Regions from separate parts of the Amycolatopsis sp. NPDC051758 genome, predicted to be linked through region 1. Evidence: riboswitches for the same ligand, from Rfam matches in the RefSeq annotation. Region 1 holds a riboswitch; each other region holds the start of a gene.

Evidence for each region. A riboswitch is a leader RNA that binds a small molecule or an ion and turns the genes downstream of it on or off. The one in region 1 is predicted to bind S-adenosylmethionine.
Region 2: it holds a riboswitch for S-adenosylmethionine, as region 1 does, so the genes downstream of both, ACIA5G_RS26635 (aminotransferase class V-fold PLP-dependent enzyme) here and thrC (threonine synthase) in region 1, are expected to answer to the same signal.
Region 3: it holds a riboswitch for S-adenosylmethionine, as region 1 does, so the genes downstream of both, ACIA5G_RS40720 (methionine ABC transporter ATP-binding protein) here and thrC (threonine synthase) in region 1, are expected to answer to the same signal.

The regions. Positions count from the first base shown of each region.
Region 1 covers NZ_JBITCJ010000005.1:269,561-274,640, reverse strand. Annotated here, with positions in the region: gene rpsT (30S ribosomal protein S20) at 42-302, shown strand; gene holA (DNA polymerase III subunit delta) at 358-1,338, opposite strand; SAM riboswitch class I at 1,473-1,606, shown strand; gene thrC (threonine synthase) at 1,620-2,885, shown strand; gene ACIA5G_RS24655 (ComEC/Rec2 family competence protein) at 2,934-5,080, opposite strand, start outside.
Region 2 covers NZ_JBITCJ010000005.1:644,106-649,185, forward strand. Annotated here, with positions in the region: gene ACIA5G_RS26620 (ArsR/SmtB family transcription factor) at 1-239, shown strand, start outside; gene ACIA5G_RS26625 (potassium/proton antiporter) at 334-1,812, shown strand; gene ACIA5G_RS26630 (M23 family metallopeptidase) at 2,130-2,792, shown strand; SAM riboswitch class IV at 2,885-2,999, shown strand; gene ACIA5G_RS26635 (aminotransferase class V-fold PLP-dependent enzyme) at 3,039-4,394, shown strand; gene ACIA5G_RS26640 (hypothetical protein) at 4,417-5,034, shown strand.
Region 3 covers NZ_JBITCJ010000011.1:156,224-161,303, forward strand. Annotated here, with positions in the region: gene ACIA5G_RS40705 (TatD family hydrolase) at 1-700, shown strand, start outside; gene ACIA5G_RS40710 (transglycosylase family protein) at 910-2,334, shown strand; gene rsmA (16S rRNA (adenine(1518)-N(6)/adenine(1519)-N(6))-dimethyltransferase RsmA) at 2,702-3,538, shown strand; SAM riboswitch class I at 3,675-3,781, shown strand; gene ACIA5G_RS40720 (methionine ABC transporter ATP-binding protein) at 3,975-4,988, shown strand; gene ACIA5G_RS40725 (MFS transporter) at 5,064-5,080, opposite strand, start outside.

The DNA.
Region 1 (5,080 bases):
GCGCGGCGGCGAATCTCACCGAGTGAAACAGGAGTTGCCCTATGGCCAACATCAAGTCGCAGATCAAGCGCATCACGACGAACGAGAAGGCGCGTCAGCGCAACCAGGCGATCCGGTCCTCGGTGAAGACCGCGATCCGCAAGGTCCGCGAAGCCGCCGAGGCCGGCGACAAGGCCAAGGCCGCGGAGCTGCAGCGCGACGCCGCCCAGAAGCTGGACAAGGCCGTCTCGAAGGGCGTCATCCACGCCAACCAGGCCGCCAACAAGAAGTCGGCGCTCGCGAAGCGCGTCAACGCGCTCTGAGCAGGCTGTTTCTGGAGAAGCCCCGGCCTCGGCCGGGGCTTTCTTCATGTCCTCCTCAGCGGTCGCCCTTGGCGGCGGCCACCTCGAGGACCGCACGCTCCAGCGCGTAACTGGGGTCCGCCGCGACCCCCTTGACCTCGGCGTTCAGCCGCGCGACCACCCGCATCGCCGTGGCCAGGCCGTCCTGGTTCCAGCCGCGGGACTGGCCCTGCGCCTTGCGGATCTTCCACGGCGGCATGCCCAGCTCGCCGGCCAGCTGGTTCGGGTTGCCGCGGCCCGCACCCGAGACCCGGGCGATCGTCCGGACGGCGTCGGCCAGCGCGTCGGCGACCAGGACGTACGGGACGCCCAGCTGCATCGCCCAACGCAGCGACTCCAGCGCGGCCGCGCGATCACCGCTGACGGCCTTCTCGGCGACCGCGAACCCGGTCACGTCGGCACGGCCGCGGTGGTAGCGGCGGACCGCCTCCGCGTCGACGGAGCCACCGGTGTCCGCGACCAGCTGCGTCGCCGCCGAAGACAGTTCCCGCAGGTCGGAGCCCACGGCGTCGATCAGCGCGGCGACCCCGGCCGGGTCGATCTTGCCGCCCACCCGGCGCACCTCGTGCCGCACGAACTGCTCGCGCTCGGCGGGCTTGGTGAGCTTCGGGCATTCCGTGATCTCGGCGCCGGCCTTCTTCAGCGCTGCCGGGAGGGACTTGCCCGCCTTGCTGCGGCCACCACCGGTGTGCACGACGACCAGAACGACCCCGTCCGCCGGGTCCTTCAGGTAGGACGCCATGGCGTCGGCCAGCTCCTGCGAGATGTCCTGCGCGGCCTCGAGAACGATCACCCGGCCTTCGCTGAACAGCGACGGGCTGACGAGTTCGGCCAGCTCAGGCGCTGTGAGATCGGACACCCGGACCCGGGTCAGCTCCGCTGTCGAGTCCCTCGCGCGGGCCGCGGCCAGCGTCTCGCGGACGGCGCGCTCGATCAGCAGTTCTTCCTCGCCCAGGAGCAGGAGCAACGGGGCCGGGGCGGTGGCTTGCGCGGTCACGGGAGGATCCTCTCACTTGTTCCATCGTGCGCCCGCTCCGGTGATGTGGAGCCGCCACCATGGCACGGTCCGATCGCCATGTCGTACGGTGTTGGCGAGGCAGCGCGCTTTGGTGCGCACCGACAACTGAATACCGCTCATCCAGAGGGGCAGAGGGAACGGCCCGACGAAGCCCCGGCAACCGGCGTACAGCCTGTCATCCCGCGATCGCGGGGTAGCTGACGACCACGGTGCCAATTCCGGCCCGCTTCGGCGGGGCAGATGAGGAAAGGAACCTCGCGATGACCGCAACCCTCGGCACGACCTCCACCACCAAGACCCCGGATCTCGGACCGGCCGTCGAACTGGTGTCGAAGGAAGAGGGCCACCGGCAGCCGCTCGCCCCCGAGTTCGTCTCCGCCGAGGACTTCTCGCCGCTCGAAGTCGCCTACGACTTCGGCCGCGTCCGCCGCGAAGACATCGAGGCCGGCCCCAAGAACATCTGGCGCTACAAGAAGCTCCTCCCGGTTCCGTCCAACGTCGAAGAGATCCCGAACACCGAGCCCGGCGCGACCCGGCTGATCCGCGCCGACCGCCTCGCCAAGGAGCTCGGCCTCAAGAGCCTGTGGGTCAAGGACGACACCGGCAACCCGACACACTCCTTCAAGGACCGGGTCGTCGCCGTTGCGCTGGCCGCGGCCCGCGAGTTCGGGTTCGAGGTGCTCGCCTGTCCGTCGACCGGCAACCTGGCCAACGCGACGGCCGCCGCGGCGGCCCGCGCCGGCTGGCGGTCGGTCGTGCTGATCCCGAAGTCCCTCGAGCGCGCCAAGATCCTCACCACCGCGGTGTACGACGGCGACCTCATCGCCATCGACGGCAACTACGACGACGTCAACCGCCTGGCCACCGAGCTGGCCGGTGAGCACCCGAAGTGGGCGTTCGTGAACGTGAACGTCCGGCCGTACTACTCGGAAGGCTCGAAGACGCTGGCCTTCGAGGTCGCCGAGCAGCTCGGCTGGCGCATCCCGCCGCAGATCGTCGTGCCGATCGCCTCCGGTTCGCAGCTGACCAAGGTGGACAAGGGTTTCCGCGAGCTGGGCCAGCTCGGTCTCGTGGACGCCAGCCCGTACAAGGTGTTCGGCGCGCAGGCCACCGGCTGCTCGCCGGTGTCGGCCGCGTTCCGCGCCGGCCAGGACGTGGTCCAGCCGGTGAAGCCGGACACGATCGCCCGCTCGCTGGCGATCGGCAACCCGGCCGACGGCCCGTACGTGCTCGACATCGTCAACCGCACCGGCGGCGCGATCGAGGACGTCACCGACGAAGAGGTCGTCGAAGGCATCCGCCTGCTGGCCCGCACCGAAGGCATCTTCACCGAGACGGCCGGCGGGGTCACCGTCGCCACGGCGAAGAAGCTGGTCGAGACGGGCAAGCTGGACCCGGACGCCGAGACCGTGCTCCTGATCACCGGCGACGGCCTCAAGACCCTCGACGCGATCGAGAACCACGTCGGCCCGAAGGCGACCCTGCCGCCGTCGGCCGCGGCCGTGAACAAGGCGCTCGGCTACTGACCTCGGTTCGGCGGTGAGCCGGGGCGGGGCTACTGGCCTCGCCCCCGCTCACCGGCGGGGCGGACCGCGTGGCTCGCCCCGGCGTGAGACCGCCGGACCCGCCGGCTCGCCGACCACGGCGGTGTCTCCGTCCGTGTCCGTGCGGGTCACCAGCGCACCCAGCGCCCGCAGGCTGTCCATTGTGGACTTGCTGGGGTGGCCGTAGGTGTTGCCCGCGCCCACGCTGACCAATGCCACCCGCGGTGCCACCGCGGCGAGGAACGACGGCAGCGAGTACCTCGACCCGTGGTGCGGGACCTTCAGCACCTCCGCCTTCAGATCGCCGACATCGGCCAGCAGGTCCGCCTGCGCGGCCAGCTCGACGTCGCCGGTCAGCATCACCCGGCCCGCCGCGGTTTCCGCCCGCAGCACCACTGAGCTGTTGTTGATCGTGGTGCCGTCCTGCTGCCCGGCCGAGCGGGCGGGAACGTAGCGCGGGCCGAGCACGTCAAGCGCAAGCCCCGGCCACTCGAGCCGCTCCCCCGGGTTCAGCTCCACGACGGGCACGGCCTGGCGGGCCGCCTCCGCGGCGACCTGCCGCCACGCCCACTCCGGCGCCCGCCCCGGCCCGACGGCGATCCCACCGACCGTCCGGCCGTCGAAGACCGACGCGAGCCCGCCGATGTGGTCGGCGTGCAGGTGGCTCAGCACCAGCAACGGGATCCGGTCGACGGCCAGCCGGTGCAGGCATTCGTCGACCGGCCCCGGCTCGGGCCCGGCGTCGACGACGACGGCCCGCCCGGGCTCGGCGGTCGCCAGCACCACTGCGTCACCTTGCCCGACGTCGCACTCGACCATCGCCCAGTTCCGCGGCGGCCACGCCGGCGCGAGCACCCGGACCGGCACGAACACCAGCAGCGCGCCGACGACCAGGACCGCCATGAGCAGCCGCACCCGCCGGTGCCGGACGGCCAGCACCAGCACCGTCAGGACGGCGGCGGCGAGCAACCCGCCCGCCCAGCCACCGGGCCACCCGACCACCGCACCCGGCGCCCGTGCGCCGTGCCGCGCCACCGTGATCAGCCAGCGGGCCTCCGGATCGGCCAGGTGCACCAGGACCTTCCCGGCGCCCGGCCACCAGGGAGCGGTGACCGTCGCCAGCACGCCGAGCACCGTCGCCGGGGCCACCACGGGTGCGGCGAGGACGTTGGTCAGCACCGAAACCAGGCTCACCGACCCCGCCATGCCCGCGAGCACCGGCGCCGTCACGAGGAACGCCGCGAGCGGGATCGCCAGCCCTTCGGCGAACCCCGGCGGGACGCCGCGGCGGACCAGCGCCGCCGCCCAGCGGGGCGCGAGCAGGACGAGCCCGGCGGTCGCGAACACCGACAGCGCGAACCCGAAGTCCGTGGCCATCGCCGGATCCGCCACCACGAGCACGCAGACCGCGAACGCCAGCGCGGGCAACGCCGAACCACGCCGTCCCAGCGCCAGGGCCAGCAACGCGACCGCGGCCATGACGCCGGCCCGCAGCACGCTCGGCTCCGGGCCGACCAGGACGAGGAACCCGGCCAGGCACACCCCGGCCGCCACCGCCGACAGCCGTGGCCCCAGCCGGAGCACCCGCAGCAGGAGCAGGACCGCACCGCAAGCGACAGCGAGGTTTCCGCCGCTGACCGCGGTCAGGTGAGCGAGGCCGGCGGTGACGAACTCCTGCTCCACTCGCGGGGACAACGCGCTCGTGTCGCCCAGGACCAGGCCCGGCAGGAGGCCGCCGGGTTCGTCCGGCAAGGTCTGGCACAGGTCGTGGAGACCCGCGCGCAGCCCGGCCGCCACCCGCTGCCACCACGGCGCCGGGCCGGGCTCCCCCGGCGGGCCGCGCACGGACAGGACCGCGACCGTCAGGTCCGAGCCGCGTGGTGGCATCAGCAGGCCCGCCACCGTCACCTCCTGGCCCGGCAGCAGGCCTGCCCACGGCGCGACCGGCGCGAGCAGGAGGACCCGCCCGGACGAGGACACCGGCCGGCCGTCGACCGACGCCGTGCGCACCTCGGCCGTGAGCACCACCGACCGGGCACCGGACTGCTTGTCCGCATATCCCGCGCTCCGCACGGGTTTCGGGCGTTCGGCGACAACCACCCGCAGCACGGCGGGCAGGCCGTCCGCCGCTGCCGAGCGAAGGTCGTCACGCTGGGCGTCGCGGATCTGCCAGGCGA
Region 2 (5,080 bases), 370 kb from region 1:
TGCTGGCCGAACTCGGGGTGCCGGTCGCCGCCGGGCGGCGGCCGCTGCTGCGCGACTGTCTGGATTGGACGGAGCGGCGCGACCACCTCGCCGGCGCGGTGCCCGCGGCGCTGCTCGACCGGGCCGTCGGCGCGGGCTGGGTCGGCCACGACGGACACCGCGCGGTGAAGGTGCTTCCCGCGGCGGAGAAGCCGTTCGCCGCGCTCGGTGTTGATCTCACCGCGCTCGGTGGGCCTTAACACACCGCGTCCGCGGCGTGCCTCAGCGGTACACGAACGAGTTAACCCCGCCGTCTCACTATTCTGAGGCCCACGGCACTCGGAGGGAGGCGGCATGGACCAGCTTCCCGTGCTGCTCGGCATCGGCGGTGTGGTGCTGCTCGCCTCCGTGCTCGCCGTGCGGGTGTCGATCCGGCTCGGCCTGCCTTCGCTGCTGCTCTACCTCGGGATCGGCGTGCTGCTCGGCGAAGCCGGCTTCGGCATCCGGTTCGACAACCCGGAGCTGACCCAGTCGCTCGGGCTCGCCGCGCTCGTCATGATCCTCGCCGAAGGTGGGCTGACAACGCGGTGGTCGGCGGTGAAACCCGCGCTGGGCATCGGGATCGCACTGTCCACAGTGGCCGTCGTGGTGAGCGTCGCGGTCACCGGTGCCGCACTGCACTTCCTGCTGGGCCTCGACTGGCGGTTCGCCCTGCTGTGGGGCGCGGTGCTCGCCTCGACCGACGCGGCGGCGGTGTTCTCGGTGCTGCGCACGGCGGGGGTCGGCAAACGGCTCGTCGGCGCGCTGGAGCTGGAGTCCGGCATCAACGACGCGCCGGCCTACATCGCCGTCGTGGTGCTGGCCGAAGGCACCACCGTGGACTGGACACTCCCGCTGCTGGTGGTCTACGAGCTGGGCGCGGGCCTGGCCATCGGGCTCGCCTTCGGCTGGCTCGGCGGGATCGCGCTGCGCCGGGCCGCGCTGCCGTCGACCGGCCTCTACCCGCTCGCCACCGTCGCGGTGTGCATCGTCGCGTACTCGTCCGGGCAGCTGCTGCACGCGTCCGGGCTGCTGGCCACCTACGTCGCCGCGCTGGTGCTCGGCAATTCGCGGCTGCCGCACCGCTCGGACACCCTGTCGTTCGCGGAAGGGCTCGGCTGGCTGGCGCAGATCGGGCTGTTCGTGCTGCTCGGGCTCTTCGCCTCGCCGAGCCGGCTGCTCGAGACGCTGGTGCCGGGCCTGGTCGCGGGCGCCGTCGTGCTGCTGCTGGCCCGGCCGGTGTCGGTTGTGCTGTCGATGCTGCCGTTCAAGCTGCCGTGGCGCGAACAGGCGTTCCTGTCCTGGGCCGGGCTGCGGGGGGCGGTGCCGATCGTGCTCGCCATGATCCCGCTCTCGCAGGGGCTGCCCGGCGCGCAACGGCTGGTCGACGCGGTGTTCGTGCTGGTCATCGTGCTGACGCTGCTCCAGGGCGCAACACTCGGGCCGCTCGCGCGCTGGCTCGGGCTGTCGAGGAAGTCCGAGCCGCACGAGATCGAGGTCGACTCCGCGCCGCTGGACGAGCTGGACGCCGAGCTGCTGCAGGTCCGCATCCAGCCCGGGTCGAAGCTGCACGGCGTGTACCTGTCCGAGCTGCGCCTGCCGGTCGGCGCGACGGTCAGCCTGGTCGTGCGCGAAGGCGCCGGCTTCACCCCGCAGAAGACCAGCCGGCTCCAGGAGCACGACCAGCTGCTGGTGGTCACCACGAGCACGGTCCGCGACGCCGTCGAACGCCGGCTCCGCGCGGTGGACCGGGCCGGGCGCCTGGCCCGCTGGAAGGGCGAGTCCGGCCGTTAGCCCGTTCGTGGTCGTGGCCGGGCCGTGACCGATCGGACCACTCGTGTCGCCCCGCCAGACACGCGTGATGCCCCTCCGATCACGAGTGATGCCTGCTCAAGCACGAGTGATGCCCGTTTCGTCCCGGTCAGCGCGCTGAACAGGCGTTGTCCGGTCCTTGTCCGGTCGGCTCACTGACCTGGTGATCTTTTTCCGCGAGGGTGATCGTCCCTCACGAAAACCTCACGTGATCTTCCCAGTGATCCAACCTTTGGCCTACTCTGCGCTCGATCCGGTTAGTTCGAATGGGTGAGTGTACGGCCAAAGGGGTACACACGGTGACGAAACTGCACGTTCGTGGGGCGGTGCTGGCCGCCGTGATGACCGCGGCCTGCGGGCTGCTCGCCGCCCCGGCCGCGACCGCCGAAGTGGCGCCCTTCCCCGCGTTGGCGCTGCCGTTCAAGGCGGGCCAGCAGGTGTACTCGGCCGGCATCCACTCCGACGACGGCAGCACCGGCGTGAAGAACGCCGTCGACCTCAGCCCGGCCGACCGGACCGTGCGGGCGCCGCTGGCCGGCACGGTGCACCTCCAGCACTGCGCGGGCGGCGACTGGGTGACCATCGACCACGCCGGCGGGTGGCGCACCGGGTACTACCACATGGAGGACATCAAGGTCACCGACGGCGAGCAGGTCGAAGCCGGGGACGAGCTCGGCTCGACCGGCAACGCGCTCCCGTGCGGCGGCAGCAGCACCGGCGCCCACGTGCACTTCACGCTCTGGACGTTGCCGGACGCGGCTGCCCCCGAAGCGAACTGGGACGGCCTCGCGTACAGCCGGGTGTCGACGACGGTCGCGGCCGCGCTCGGCGAGCCGATCGACGGGAAGACGTTGGGCGGCTGGCTCTTCACGGCGGGCGCCGACCAGTACACGGGCACCGCGACGCACCTCTCGGACCACGCCGTGACGCAGCTGCCAGGCCACTTCCGCGCGAAGCTCTGACGCTTCTCCGATCCTGCGGGACTTGTGAGCGGCGTCTCAGAATGTGAAGCGAGGGTTGGCCGCCGCGCCGGATTTCGGTTACCTTCAACTCAGGTCATGAGTGCCAGCGTCAAGCCCCGGCTTGCTGGCCGGCAACCCTCCTACCGCGGTGGGGTGCCCCGGGTGAAGACCGGGCCGGTCGTGTTGTGCGACGGGCAAGCGCGGGCCCCTCGCCGGGGGTCCCCCGGACTGCCGAGGAGGCACCCGATGACACTCGCCATCGACCGCACCAGCACCGTCACTCCCGTCGAGCTGGTCGAAACCGTTGTCCCGCAGGAGATCCCGGCCGTCGCCGGCGCGTCGCTGCGGGTTCCGCTCGTCACCGGCGGCGACATCGGCTACGCCAACCTCGACCACGCCGCGAGCGCGCCGTGCCTCGACGCGGTGCGCAGCGCCGTCGACGAGTTCCTGCCCTGGTACGCCAGCGTCCACCGCGGCGCGGGCTTCGCGTCGCAGGTCTCGACCAAGCTGTACGAGCGCACCCGCGACACCCTGCGTCGCTTCGTGGGCGCGCGGCGGACCGACACCGTCGTGTTCACCCGCAACACCACCGACTCCTTCAACCTGCTCGCCCGCAGCCTGCCGCGGCACACCTCGGTGGTCGTGTTCGACACCGAGCACCACGCGGCGCTGCTTCCCTGGCAGGGCCCCCACGTCCGGCGGATCCCGACCCCGCGCACCCGCCTCGCCGCGGTGTCCGCTGTGGACGAAGCGCTGGCGGAATCCCCGGAGGGACCGCGACTGGTCGTCATCACCGGAGCGTCCAATGTGACCGGTGAGCTGCTCCCGGTCGCCGAGATCGCCGCGGTGGCCCGGAAACACGGCGCCCGCATCGCCCTCGACGCCGCCCAGCTCGCGCCGCACCGCCGCATCTCGATCAAGGAGCTGGACGTCGACTACGTCGCCTTGTCCGGCCACAAGCTGTACGCGCCTTTCGGTGCGGGCGCGCTGATCGGCCGTGCCGACTGGCTGCGCGCGGCCCGGCCGTACCTCGCCGGCGGCGGCGCGACCAAGCTCGTCACCGAGCAGGCGGTGGTCTGGAACACCGGGCCCGAGCGTCACGAAGCCGGCTCGCCCAACACCGTCGGCGTGTACGCGCTCGGGGTCGCCTGCGAAACCCTGAGCCGGAACTGGGACGCGGTCGAGGCGCACGAGCAGGCTCTGCTCACCCGGCTGCGCAAGGGTCTCGAGAGCATCCCGGGCTGCGCCGAACTGCGGCTGTTCGACGCCCCGGTCGACCGCGTCGGCACGGTCAGCTTCGTCGTCGACGGCTTCGACCCCGGCTGGCTCGCGGCCGTCCTCTCGGCGGAGTACGGCATCGGCGTGCGCGACGGCGCGTTCTGCGCCCACATCGCGGCCGAGCGCCTGATCGGCATCACCGGCGGCAACGGCCGGCAGGCGGTCCGCGTCAGCCTCGGCCTCGGCAGCACCGAGGAGCACGTCGACCGCGTGGTGCTGGCACTGCGCCAGATCGTCGCCCGCGGGGCGCGCTGGGAGTACACGAAGGCGGACGGCCGCTGGGCGCCGGTGGGCGACCCGCGCGAGCTGCCGCCCTTCTGCTGATCGCGGCCGCTATCCTGCCCCGATGGGGAGATCGCGCCGGTATTGGTTCCCGTTGGCCGCGCTGGGGTTCGCGCAGCTCGTGATGGCGGTGGTCGCCCTGGTCCCGGAGACGCCGGCGGCCGGCGACGTCGTGTACGCGCATGCTTACCAGCTGCCCCAAGGCTTGTCCGGGCTCGGCGCCGGCGGCGCCGGCTGGTACCCCACCGACGCCTACGGGATGTGGAGCGTGCCGGCGGCGGCGCTCGGCTGGCTCGCCGGGCTCGCCTGCGTGGTGCTCGCCGTCGCGGGCTGGTACTGGCTGAACCTGCGCCGCGCCGGCACGCCGCCGCGGCCCGTCCGGTTCGTGCTCGGCACGCTGGGTGCGCTGGTGGCCGTCCCCCTGCTCGACCTGGTCGGCGCCGTCGAGCTGCGGATGTCCGGCGACACCCGGGGCCCGCTCCTCGCGGCGCTGGGGCTGCTGGTGCTGGCCGCGTACGAGCGCAGCTGGCCGGTGTTCGCGGTGACGGTGGCGTTCACGCTGGTCAGCGTGCTGTTGCCAACCCCGGTGACCGGGGCGCTGACCGCTGCGAGCGTGCTGTTCGCCGCCGCGTTCGCGGTCCTGCTGCGGCGCCCGCGCGACACTGCCGCCGACACACCCTGACCAGCCGTGGACAATGGACCGGTGAGCACCGAGCCCAGCGCTGGAG
Region 3 (5,080 bases), on a different contig from region 1:
CGCCGGGGTCGCCCGCGTCGTCACGGTCGCGGACGACCTCGCCTCCGCCCGCTGGGCGGCCGAGGCGGCGACCTGGGACCCCCGGGTGTTCGCCGCGGTCGCGATCCACCCGACGCGGACCAAGGCGTTCGGCGAGGCCGAGAAGTCCGAAGTGGAGCGCCTGGCGGGCCACGAGCGCGTGGTCGCCGTGGGCGAGACCGGCCTCGACTACTACTGGGACTACTCGCCCCACGACGCCCAGCAGGAGGCGTTCCGCTGGCACATCGACCTCGCGAAGCGGCTGGACAAGCCGCTGATGATCCACGACCGCGAGGCCCACGACGACGTGTTGCGCATCCTGGCCGAAGAGAATGCGCCGAATGCCGTAATCTTCCATTGTTTTTCCGGCGACGCGGAAATGGCCCGCAAGTGCGTCGACGCCGGTTTTGTTCTTTCGTTCGCCGGCACGGTGACGTTCAAGAACGCGAAGGGGCTCCACGAGGCGGCGCGGCTGTGCCCACCGGGGCAGTACCTCGTCGAGACCGACGCGCCGTTCCTGACCCCCCACCCGTTCCGTGGGCGGCCGAACGAGCCTTATGGCGCCGCCTACACCGTCCGTCACCTGGCGGCGCTCAGGGGCGAAGCTGTCCACGAAGTCGCCGAAGCGGTCCGGACCACTGCCGAGCGGGTCTACCGACTCCCCAGCGTCACAACGGGTTGAACGCATTGCGACATCAGGGTTCCTTGATCGTCCACCTGATGGAGTGACGGGGATCACGACACTCCGGGGGGTGTTTGCGCAACCCGGCGGGACCCGTTACTGTCCCGTGATCGTGCCGGTCGGTACTGCGTTCAGCAGTTTCCGATCGTCACGCCCAGTCGTAGAGACGGCGCCCCCGACCGCCGTCTCGTGAAAGGGAACGATCCCCGGTGACAGGTAGCAGACAGGCTGGAGCGCGCTCCGCGGCCGTCCTCGATCGTCGTTACGAGGACACCGCCTACGGCCAGCTCGACTTCTCCGACGACCCGAACATCACGCAGCAGGACATCCTCGCCGCGCTCGGCCCCGACGCCGACGCGATGATGGCCGAGATCGACGTCGACGTCGACGAGCTGATCCGCCTCATCAACGCCGAGACGACGTTCCTGCCGCCGATCGTCATCCCGGACGAGATCGAGGCGGACCGGACCGCGTCCCCGCAGGCCAAGCGGGCCGCGATGGACGAGAGCATCCGCCAGACCAGCAAGGTCTGGAAGCGCCGCTTCCTCAAGGGCGCCGTCCTCAGCGTCATGATCAGCGTCGCCGGCGGCGGCGCGGCCGCGCTGGCGATGAACAAGAGCGTCACCGTCGACGTCGACGGCCAGCAGCAGACCGTGCACTCCTTCGGCGACACCGTCGGCGAGGTGCTCGAGGACGCGGGCCTGTCCGTCGGCGCGCACGACTCGCTCTCCCCGTCCCCGCAGGCCGAGGTCGGCGACGGCGGCGTCATCAAGCTCGAGCGCGGCCGGCAGCTGAAGCTGCTCGTCGACGGCGCGGAGCACACCTCCTGGGTCCGCGCGACCCACCTCGGCGAGGCGCTCAGCCAGCTCGGCATGGCCGGCATGGACAAGCCCGGCACGTGGATGTCGATGCCGAAGGACGGCGAGCTGCCCCTGCAGGGCGCCACCGTCGAGATCAAGACGCTCAAGAACATCACGCTGTACGACGGCGCGAACGCGCCGAAGAAGGTCACCAGCACCGCGGTCACCACGAAGGAGTTCCTGGGCGAGTACAAGCTCACCCTGGGTCCGGAGGACCAGGCCGAGGGTGGTCTGGACGTCAAGCTGACCGACGGCGCCGAGGTGCACATCAGCCGCACCGGCGTCTCGACGGTCGTCCAGAAGGAGACCATCGACCCGCCCGAGCAGAAGGTCGACGACCCGAACCTCGAGAAGGGCAAGACCGAGGTCGAGGACCCCGGCACGCCCGGCGAGAAGATGGTGACCTACAAGGTCACGCAGAAGAACGGCAAGGAGGTCGCTCGCGAGAGCGTCTCCGAGCAGGTCATCACCGAGGCCAAGCCGAAGATCATCCACGTCGGCACCAAGAAGCCCGCGAACCCGGTCATCGGCGACGCGTCCTCGTGGGACCGCATCGCGCAGTGCGAGTCGGGCGGCAACTGGGCCACCAACACCGGCAACGGTTACTACGGCGGCCTCCAGTTCGACAAGCGCACCTGGGACGCCTACGGCGGCGACCAGTACGCGAACCTCCCGCACCAGGCTTCGCGCGAGCAGCAGATCGCGGTGGCGGAGAAGGTCCGCGACGCCCGCGGCGGTTACGGCGCCTGGCCGGTCTGCGGCAAGAAGGCCTGACCTCTGCTTTTCCGAAACGGCCCCCGCTCCGCGGGGGCCGTTTCGCGTGTCCCGAGAGGCATCACGCGTGATTGGAGGGGCATCACGCCGATGCCCTTCCAATCACATGTGATGCCCTTCCAATCACGCGAGTCCCGCCTTCAATCACGCGAGTCCCGGCTCCGATCACGCGAGCCGACCCTCCAGGTACGCGAGCCGACCCTCCAGGTACGCGAGTCGTCCGTCCAGGTACGCATGTCGTCCACCTGAGTACGCGAGTCCTCCGTCCCGGTACGTGAACCGACCCTCCGGGTACGCGAGCCGACCCTCCGGGTACGTGAACCGACCGTCCAGGTGCGCGAGCCGACCCGCTCGGTAGGCTCTGCCGGTGGTTGAACTGTTGGGACCTGCCGAGATCCGCGGGCTGGCGGCCGAGCTGGACGTGCGGCCGACGAAGAAGCTCGGGCAGAACTTCGTGCACGATCCCAACACCGTCCGCCGGATCGTCGAGCTCGTGCACCTCGGGCCGGACGACGTCGTGCTCGAGGTCGGGCCCGGGCTCGGGTCGCTGACGCTGGGGCTGCTCGCCACCGGCGCGCGGGTCGTGGCTGTCGAGATCGACCCGGTGCTCGCCGAGCGGCTGCCGAAGACCGTCGCCGAGCGGGGGCCCGAAGCGGCCGAACGCCTCACCGTCATCGAGGCCGACGCGCTGCGCGTGACCAACGCCGAACTCCCGGAGCCGGCCGCGCTTGTCGCCAACCTCCCCTACAACGTCGCCGTGCCGGTGGTGCTGCACCTGCTCGCCGAGGTGCCGTCGCTGAAGTCCGGCCTCGTCATGGTCCAGACCGAGGTCGCCGACCGGATGGCGGCCGGCCCGGGCAGCCGGATCTACGGCGTCCCGAGTGTCAAGCTCGCCTGGTACGGCCCGGCGCGCAAGGTCGCCGCGGTGCCACGCTCGGTGTTCTGGCCGGTACCCAACGTCGACTCCGCGCTCGTCGCCTTCGAGCGGGGTGACGCGCCCGCGTCCGACGATCGGGAACGGCTCTTCCGGCTCGTCGACGCCGCGTTCTCACAGCGCAGGAAGACGCTCCGCGCCGCGCTCGCGGGCTGGGCGGGCTCGGCCGAGCGGGCCGGCGAGCTGCTGGTCGCCGCCGGAATCGACCCGAAGACGCGGGGCGAGCAGCTCGACGTCCACGACTTCGCCCGGATCGCCGCCGCCGGCTAGACGTCCACTGTGGAGATCGGCCGGGCGGCGCCGGTCGACGTCTTCCGGAGTGCTCGTCTCGCCATCCGGACGCCTCCAGACGTGTGATCTGGGCCAACGGGCTTGCGTTCGCTCTGCGGGATCGGTTTACTCAGTATGTCCATCCCGAGCGACTGAGAGACCTGGCTCGCCGAAGTCGCAGCAACCACCCTCCACAGGGCAGGTGCTACCGCCAGGACCGATGGAGGCCGTTTCCGATGAAGAGGGTAGCTCGCCCCCTGCTGCTGACCAGGCGTCGCGTAGTCGACGAAGGCCGCCGCTCCGTGACCGCATGTCGACGCTCCAACTGAGCTTTCCCGAGCCGGTCCACCTCTTCTTCTTGCACCGTCCATAAAGGACGGACTTCGCTTGCGGCCGGGCGCCTCCGAGAGAGCGCGCCCCGTTTTCTGGAGCCTTCGTGATCACCGTCGAAAACCTGTCCAAGTCCTTTGCCACCAACGGAAATTCGGTCGTCGCGCTGCGCGACGTGAGCGTCGACGTCCAGGCCGGCTCGCTGTTCGGCGTGGTCGGTCCCGCCGGTTCCGGCAAGTCCGTTCTCGCCCGTTGCATCGCGCTCCAGGAGCGCCCCGACCGTGGTGTCGTCCGGCTCGACGGCCTCAACACTGGCACCCTCGACGGCCGTCGCCTGCGGGAAATCCGCCGTCAGCTGGGCGTGGTCGGCTCCAAGCCGGAGCTGATCGCCGAACGCACCATTGCCGGCAACATCGCTTCCCCGCTCGAGCAGCTCGGTGTTGACGGCCCGCAGCGCCGCAGCCGGGTCGGCTCGCTGCTCGACCTCGTCGGGCTGACGCCGCGTGCCGCGCAGCGCCCGTCGGAGCTGTCCGCCGGTCAGCTTCGCCGCGTCGCAGTCGCGAAGGCGCTCGCGGCGGCTCCCGCCGTGCTGCTGGCCGACGACCCGACCGCCGGGGTCGACCCGGAGGAGGCCGGCGCGGTGCTGACCGTGCTCGACCGCGCCCGCGCCGAGCTGGGTGTCACCGTGGTGATCACGACGCCGGACGCCGGTGTGGTCCGCCGGGTCTGCGACGACGTCGCGGTGCTCGAGGACGGCACGGTCGTCGAGCGCGGCACGGTGCTCGACCTGATCTCCGACCCGGCCAGCCGCACCGCGCAGGCGCTGCTGCCGGCCATCGAGACCTCCCGCTCGCAGGCCGCGCGGTACGACCGCTCGGTCGACGTCGTGCTGGTCGGCTTCGCGTCGGTCGGCGCGCTGCTGCCGGAGGCCGCGGGCCGGTTTGACGTCGAGTTCGCCACCATCGGCGGCGGGCTGACCCGGATCGGCGACACCCCGGTCGGCCGCTTCCGCCTCGGCGTCCGCGGCGAGCGCGCCGACGCGGCGCTGGCGTGGGTGACCGAGCGCGGCGGCCACGTCACGCACACCGCCCGCGGCCCCCAGGGTGTCGCGGCAGCCTGACCCCGAAGTGCCGTTAAGGCCACCTTACGGGCGACAGACGCCCGTAAGGTGGCCTTAACGGCTTCCGGCGGCTGGTCAGCGGGTGCCGCGCG